2 regions of the Paenibacillus sp. JT22N1 genome follow, and region 2 is predicted to be linked to the other one. Evidence: riboswitches for the same ligand, from Rfam matches in the RefSeq annotation. Region 2 holds a riboswitch; the other holds the start of a gene.
What was found. A riboswitch is a leader RNA that binds a small molecule or an ion and turns the genes downstream of it on or off. The one in region 2 is predicted to bind FMN.

Region 1: another riboswitch for FMN. It lies ahead of AC58UU_RS31170 (DMT family transporter); the one in region 2 lies ahead of ribD (bifunctional diaminohydroxyphosphoribosylaminopyrimidine deaminase/5-amino-6-(5-phosphoribosylamino)uracil reductase RibD).

What each region holds. Positions count from the first base shown of each region.
Region 1 covers NZ_JCAUAW010000021.1:5,966-9,461, forward strand. The annotation lists gene AC58UU_RS31155 (MFS transporter) at 1-38, opposite strand, end outside; gene AC58UU_RS31160 (CBO0543 family protein) at 243-818, shown strand; gene AC58UU_RS31165 (hypothetical protein) at 793-1,266, shown strand; FMN riboswitch at 1,401-1,547, shown strand; gene AC58UU_RS31170 (DMT family transporter) at 1,708-2,676, shown strand; gene AC58UU_RS31175 (FMN-dependent NADH-azoreductase) at 2,754-3,389, opposite strand.
Region 2 covers NZ_JCAUAW010000006.1:303,415-306,910, reverse strand. The annotation lists gene AC58UU_RS14500 (NADP-dependent oxidoreductase) at 1-541, shown strand, start outside; gene AC58UU_RS14495 (peptidylprolyl isomerase) at 609-1,040, shown strand; FMN riboswitch at 1,244-1,426, shown strand; gene AC58UU_RS14490 (hypothetical protein) at 1,466-1,624, opposite strand; gene ribD (bifunctional diaminohydroxyphosphoribosylaminopyrimidine deaminase/5-amino-6-(5-phosphoribosylamino)uracil reductase RibD) at 1,662-2,771, shown strand; gene ribE (riboflavin synthase) at 2,788-3,459, shown strand.

The sequences.
Region 1 (3,496 bases), on a different contig from region 2:
CCAATTGTCCATACCGGCATTACAATTTTATCGTTCATCTAATACCATCCTGTCTAACTAGAGATGTGTTTTATCTATCCCCTTATTATACAAATGTCAGTCAAACATAAAAAGAGCTGCCCGCGGCAGCGCTTTTTGGTTTCTTTGGTTAGCTGACTATTCCTTATATGCATAATAGAATGTTCTTTTATCCACACTAGAAGGTATGAAGCAAAAGTAAAAAAGCGAGGGGGAAGATCTATATGGAAAAGATATTATTGCGGATTTTATTTGCCTCATCATTAGCAGCTGCCCCATTCATCTTGAAACGTAAAAACCTGCTCATGTATCTGACTGTATTCTTTTCGAAATGCGTTTTATCAAGTTCGATAGATTCCTTCTTTATTAAAAAAGGGAAGATATCGTACCCCGTTCGTCCTTTCGCCAAAGTATTTGACACGAATATTTTGTACGATTTGTTATTCTATCCGCTTTTAAGTGTTATCTGGGTAAGATCGACTTATCAAAGCAAACCGCTTGAACTCATTACGAGAAGTCTATTTTTTAGTGTACCAATGACTTTGCTTCAATGGTTTTTAGAGAGGAAAACCGATTTGTTTAGATGGAAATCCTGGTCTGTTCTTCATACATTTGCATCACTTAATTTTACTTTGTTTATAATAAGAGGTTTTGTGAGTTTATTAAAAAGGATTACGCCTGAAGTAAGAGGAGAAAATTTTGTAGAGGAACGATCCCATAGCAAGATGCCTTCACCTGAATTCATAGCAAGTACGGCAAATTACCGACTGCCAAATGACAACTATGCACAAATCCAATAAAATCGAGAAATTATTATGGGCCATCGCACTCCCTGGGTTTGGTCAGTTTTTAAACGGGAAATATGTCAAAGGAATCACGTTGATCATATTAGAATTTATCGTGAATTACATGTCCGATCTCAATCAAATTATAATCGACAGCTTCAAAGGAAACATTCAAGAGGCCATCCAGCAAACCGATTATCATTGGCTAATGTTTTACCCCTGTCTCTATATGTTTGGTATTTGGGATGCTTATAAAGACGGGGGAGATACGGCAGAGTATGCGTATGTTCCTTTTGTATTAGGCGCTTTTCTGGGGACGGTAGGAATCATCTATTCGGATGTGTTTCAACCTTTCGGCATTCTCTTGGGTCCAGTTTGGCTGCCTATGTTCTTTTCATTTGTTGGTATTGCTATAGGCGTTGTTATCTTTCTTTTTTTAAAACGACGCCAGTCGATATTATAAAGGGTCTCTCTGTCAGATATATAAGACAGTTGGAGATTCTTTTTTTTATAAAATCAACCTATGTCAGTGGCAAATCGTCGCGAAAAAGGATTGCCAGTTAAACTGTAACATGTTATTATACACTTTATTAGAATATGAACCTTCGGGGCAGGGTGAAATTCCCTACCGGCGGTGATGGATACGTAAGTGTCTAAAGCCCGCGACTCCCAGTCTGTATAGATTGGGACTGACTTGGTGAAATTCCAAGGCCGACGGTATAGTCCGGATGAGAGAAGGTGAAGGACAACTTGTTAAAAATTCAATTTTTAATAGGTCTGTTTGTCAATGCCCCTGTTGATTGTAAACAGGGGCATTGTCTCTTTCAGAAGGTTCAATTCAAAACATCATCTAGGGATCTTTGAGTTAATCTCTTAAAGTTTCTCCTATTGGGAGGTTTTTGAATTGGAAAATGTATTTAAGCTAGGAAGTAAGCGCGCAAGTTTGTATTCATCAAGTACCAGGGGCATCAATGGGATCTGGTATGTGGCACTCGGAGCCACACTTTGGGGGTTGGACCCTCTCTTTCGAATCTTATTGTTGAAAAGTTTTACCTCTGCACAAATAGTGTTCATTGAGCATTTGCTGCTGGTCTGCTATGCGCTTCCGGTGCTGATGAAGTACCGCAAGTCCTTAGCTGGCAAACTAACTCTAGCAGTTATTGGCGCTCTTCTATTTATTTCTTGGGGTGGATCGGCCATAGCCACCATACTCTTTACTTCAGCTTTCGCTCACGGCAGTGCAAACTCCGTTCTGCTTTTGCAGAAATTGCAGCCCTTGTTCGCCATCGTATTGGCTCGAGTACTACTCAAAGAGACACTGCCTTCCAAATTTTCTGCCTATATCGTAATGGCGCTGCTAGGCACGTACTTGCTGACGTTTGGTTTTGCTTCCCCGGAGATGGGCTTGAAGGATTTAGGCACATTAAGCTGCTTATTTTCAATTCTAGCAGCTGTCTTATGGGGCGGATCGACCGTCATGGGTAAGTTCCTGCTTCAAAAAAACTTGGATTTCCCTGTTGTAACATCGCTGCGATTTCTGATGGCGATCCCGCTGCTAACGGTTGTTCTTTTGGTAAGTGGCGACGCTTGGCATGTTGGCGGTTCTACTACAGTTCTAACTCTTATCGCAGTCAACCTGCTGTTCCAGGCCTTTTTCCCAGGGTTGATCAGCATGCTCCTCTATTATAAGGGGCTGTCATCGACAAAGGCATTCTTTGCAACGCTTGCTGAGCTTGCTTTCCCAGCCGTAGGCGTGTGCATAAACTGGGTTGTATTTGGTCAAAAGCTGACCGTAGGACAACTGGTAGGCTTTGTATTTATTTGGTTAACCCTCTGGTTAATGAGCCGCAGTAAAGGAAATGTTTCTGTATAAATATGGACTGATTACAAGAATTAAAATCATTGAACGTAAAAAGAACCCGCTAGATTTAGCGGGTTCTTACTATTTTCTTAGAAACTAGCTGCAACTTCTTTTGCTTGAGCAATTGCTTTTTCTTTAATGGATTGAGCTTTATCCGGCGTTACAGCCATGCCTTCAACAAAAATGGCTTCGAAGGAAGGGATACCGTAGAATTGCGAGATTTTTTTCAGGTAGCTGAAGCCACTTTCAAATGCTGCAGCAGGGCCTTCGGAATAAATGCCGCCACTCGCTTGAATATGTAGCCCTTTTTTGTTGGTCAACAAACCAACTGGACCACTTTCCGTATATTTGAAAGTTTTACCTGCAACGGAAATTGCATCAATGTAAGCTTTCAATACTGGAGGGAATGAGAAGTTCCACATTGGAGAAACAAAAACATATTTATCAGCAGCCACGAATTGGTCAACGATTGCGCCTAAACGTGCTACTTTTGCTTTTTCTGCATCAGACAGCTGGTCAAAAGCTGTTCCTGATTGAAGTTTTCCCCAACCGCTGAATACATCAGCATCAATTTGAGGAATATCTTGTTTGAACAGATCAACATGAATAACCTCATCTGATGGATTTGCTTCACGATATGCGTCGACAAATTCTTTACCTACCGCAAGGCTGAAAGATGTTTGGTGATCGTGCGGGTGTGCAGTGATATAAAGTACTGTTGCCATAATTAATAACTTCCCTTCTATACATAAAATAATTACAGTTCTCATTATAACTTATTTCGAGTAAATATCAAACAATAAATTAGTTACTTATAATATGTGTTGAAAAA
Region 2 (3,496 bases):
AACGACGGCTTGGCAAGCTTTATTTGTCAATGGTAATATCCAGAAGGGTCAACGAGTGTTGATTCATGGTGCTGCAGGGGGCGTTGGTTCATTCGCTGTACAATTGGCTGTATGGCAAGGGGCTCAAGTTATAGCGACTTGCAGCGCAGCGAATGTGGAAATGGTTAAGGCATTAGGAGCTTATGAAGTTATAGACTATACTTCGTGTAAGTTCGAAGACATTGTTCAGGACGTGGATATGGTATTGGATACGGTCGGTGGTGACACGTTAGAACGTTCTTATGCCGTTGTAAAAAGAGGCGGCGTACTTTTGTCCTTCGCAGGACAAATATCACCCGAAAAGGCTCGTGAGCTAGGTATTCGAGCTGAATTTTCCAATACCTTGCTATCTGCAGAAGCGACGCAGGAAATCGCACAGGTTATGGCCGATGGCCATGTGAAAGCAATTATTAGCCATTCTTATCCACTTCACGCAGCGCGGGATGCGCATATTCACAGTCAAACAGGACATGGTCGGGGTAGAATTATGTTAGAAATATAGTGCAGTTTGTGAAATGGAAGTTTTCATAGTAGAATAAGATATTATTTCCTAAAGGAGTGGACCACAAATGGCCAAACAAGCAAAAATTAAACTAGCAGGTGGCGGCGAAGTTGTTATCGATCTTTTCGAAAACGATGCACCGAATACCGTTGCTAACTTTGAAAAATTAGCAAACTCCGGTTTCTACAACGGACTTGTTTTTCATCGTGTTATTCCAGGATTCGTAGCACAAGGTGGTTGTCCTACAGGAACAGGAACTGGTGGCCCTGGTTACCAAATCAACTGTGAAATCAACCCAAACAAACATGAGCGCGGCTCCTTGGCTATGGCTCATGCAGGCAGAAATACAGGTGGAAGCCAGTTCTACATCGCTTACCAACCGCAACCGCATTTGGATGGTGGGCACACCGTATTCGGTAAAGTATCCAAAGGTATGGAGTTAGTCGATGCTTTCAAAGGCAAAGATTTGATGGAGAAAGTTGAAGTTGTAGAAGTATAATTTGCCATAATCGAAAAGAAACCTGTTGATTATTATCAATAGGTTTCTTTCTTTGAATTAATCCCGAGTGAATTCATAGAAAAAGTAAGAAATTAATGTGAAAAGGAAAAAAGCACTTGCTTTTTGTAAGTGTGAGTGATAAATTTTTCATTACCAAAGTAATTTTAGCTAGTTCTTAGTTGTAAGTTACTTTTATATGTATGCAAAACCTTCGGGGCGTGGTGAAATTCCACACCGGCGGTGATTCGATAGCATGTACCCGTTACATGATTTCGATAAGTCCGTGACCCGTTTTGAAGCTAGCGGTACCTGACACACAGCTTCGCTACGGCTGATCCGGTGCAATTCCGGAACCGACAGTATAGTCTGGATGGGAGAAGGAAAACGCGAACATTTGATTTCGCTATGCATGCTTGTACATTTTTTCACGTAAACAAAAATTCGGCAGGTCTGTCTTTTGAAGCAGATACGTCGTTGTTGTTTGATTTGATCAAAAATGCGGCAAGTATGGATAGATGAAGCTTCTTCGTGTTATCTAGACAATCTCTGGCCCCTATCCGATACACGGTGGGGCCTTTTTGCATTCAAATTTTGGAATGAACTTGAAAGGCGGTGAACTTCGTGCATGTACTGAATGACGAAGCCTACATGAGACTGGCTCTGCAAATGGCAGAAAGTGCTCTTGGTCAGACGGGAATTAATCCCGTAGTAGGGTGTGTCCTTGTGAAAAATGGACGCATTGTTGGCATGGGAGCGCACCTAAAGCGCGGACATGGCCATGCCGAGGTTCTCGCCTTGCAAATGGCAGGCGAGGAAGCTAAGGGCAGCACGGCATATGTGACATTAGAGCCGTGCAGTCACTTTGGCAAGACGCCACCGTGCAGCGACCGACTCATTGAGGCGGGAGTGACACGGGTTGTCGTCGCTGGAACTGATCCAAACCCTCAGGTTGCTGGGACAGGCATCGCTAAGCTGCGTGAGCATGGTCTCGACGTGGCGGTTGGGCTGCTCGCAGAGGAGGCCGCGGCAATGAATGAGGTCTTCAACAAATACATCGTCACCCGCATGCCTTATGTGACGATGAAGACTGCGAGCACGCTCGACGGCCGCATTGCCTCGCAGACCGGCGACAGCAAGTGGATCACGTCGCCAGCGTCGCGTGCCTTCGTTCATACCCTGCGCCATCGGCACCAGGGGATCATGGTCGGCGTCAGCACGGTCATCGCCGACGACCCGCTGCTGAGCGCGCGCGGCGACGTACCGGCTGTACAGCCGGTACGGATCGTCGCGGACTCGCTCTTGCGAGTCCCGCTGGGCGCCCGGGTGCTCACGGAGCAGGATCGTCAGCCGACGATCCTGCTCGCGACCGCAAAGGCGCCCGCAGAGCGGCGTGCCGCGCTGGAAGCGCACGGCATCACGGTCCTCACCTGCGGGGACGGCCCGCAGGTGGACCTGACGCTCGCCATGCGGCAGCTTGGCGAGCGCGAGATCGGCTCCATCCTCCTAGAGGGTGGAGGGAAGCTCAACGGCGCCATGCTGGAGCAGCGCCTGATCGACAAGTTGGTGCTGATGTTTGCGCCGAAAATAATCGGCGGCGGCTCTGCAGCACCTGTAAACATCAACTTCGATGGCTTCGCGAAGATGGATGATGCGATTACGCTCGACCGACTCAAGGTCGAGCAGTTCGGACCGGATATTTGCATAACCGGCTATCCGAATTATAAGAGCTAACGAATGGAGGACTTGCATGTTTACCGGAATTATCGAAGAAATCGGCCACATGCGCCGCATTCATAGTCAAGGGCAAGCGATGGTGTTGACCATTAACGCCAAGAAAGTGCTTGAAGATGTCCACCTTGGTGACAGTATTTCTGTAAATGGCGTCTGTTTGACGGTCATAGCCTTTGATAACGACTCATTTTCCGTGGACGTTATGCCAGAAACATACCGTAAGACGAATCTTCGCAAACTACAAACAGGCACACGCGTGAATTTGGAGCGAGCGATGGCAGCGAATGGCCGGTTCGGTGGGCACATTGTTCAAGGGCATGTGGATGCAACCGCAACGATCCTTTCACGAATACCCGAAGAAAATGCGGTCGTTTACCGGTTCGAACCGGAGAATAATCACATTTTCCGATATATCATTTCCGGGGGTTCCATCACAATTGACGGCATTAGCCTTACTGTTGTTGATATCAATGATCGTGAAGTGGCGGTTTCCATCATCCCGCATACTCTTGCTCAAACGGTCCTACATGATAAAAAGGCCGGGGATACGGTCAACATAGAATGTGACGTGCTAGGCAAATATATGGAGCGTCTTCTAAAGTTCGGCCCATCTGAATCTTCGGATGGAAACGGGAAAAAGAAAAGTACGCTAACCGCGAGCTTTCTTGCCGATAACGGCTTTATGTAGGAACTTGAAGTCAGTTTTGCTAAAGCAAAACTCTAGT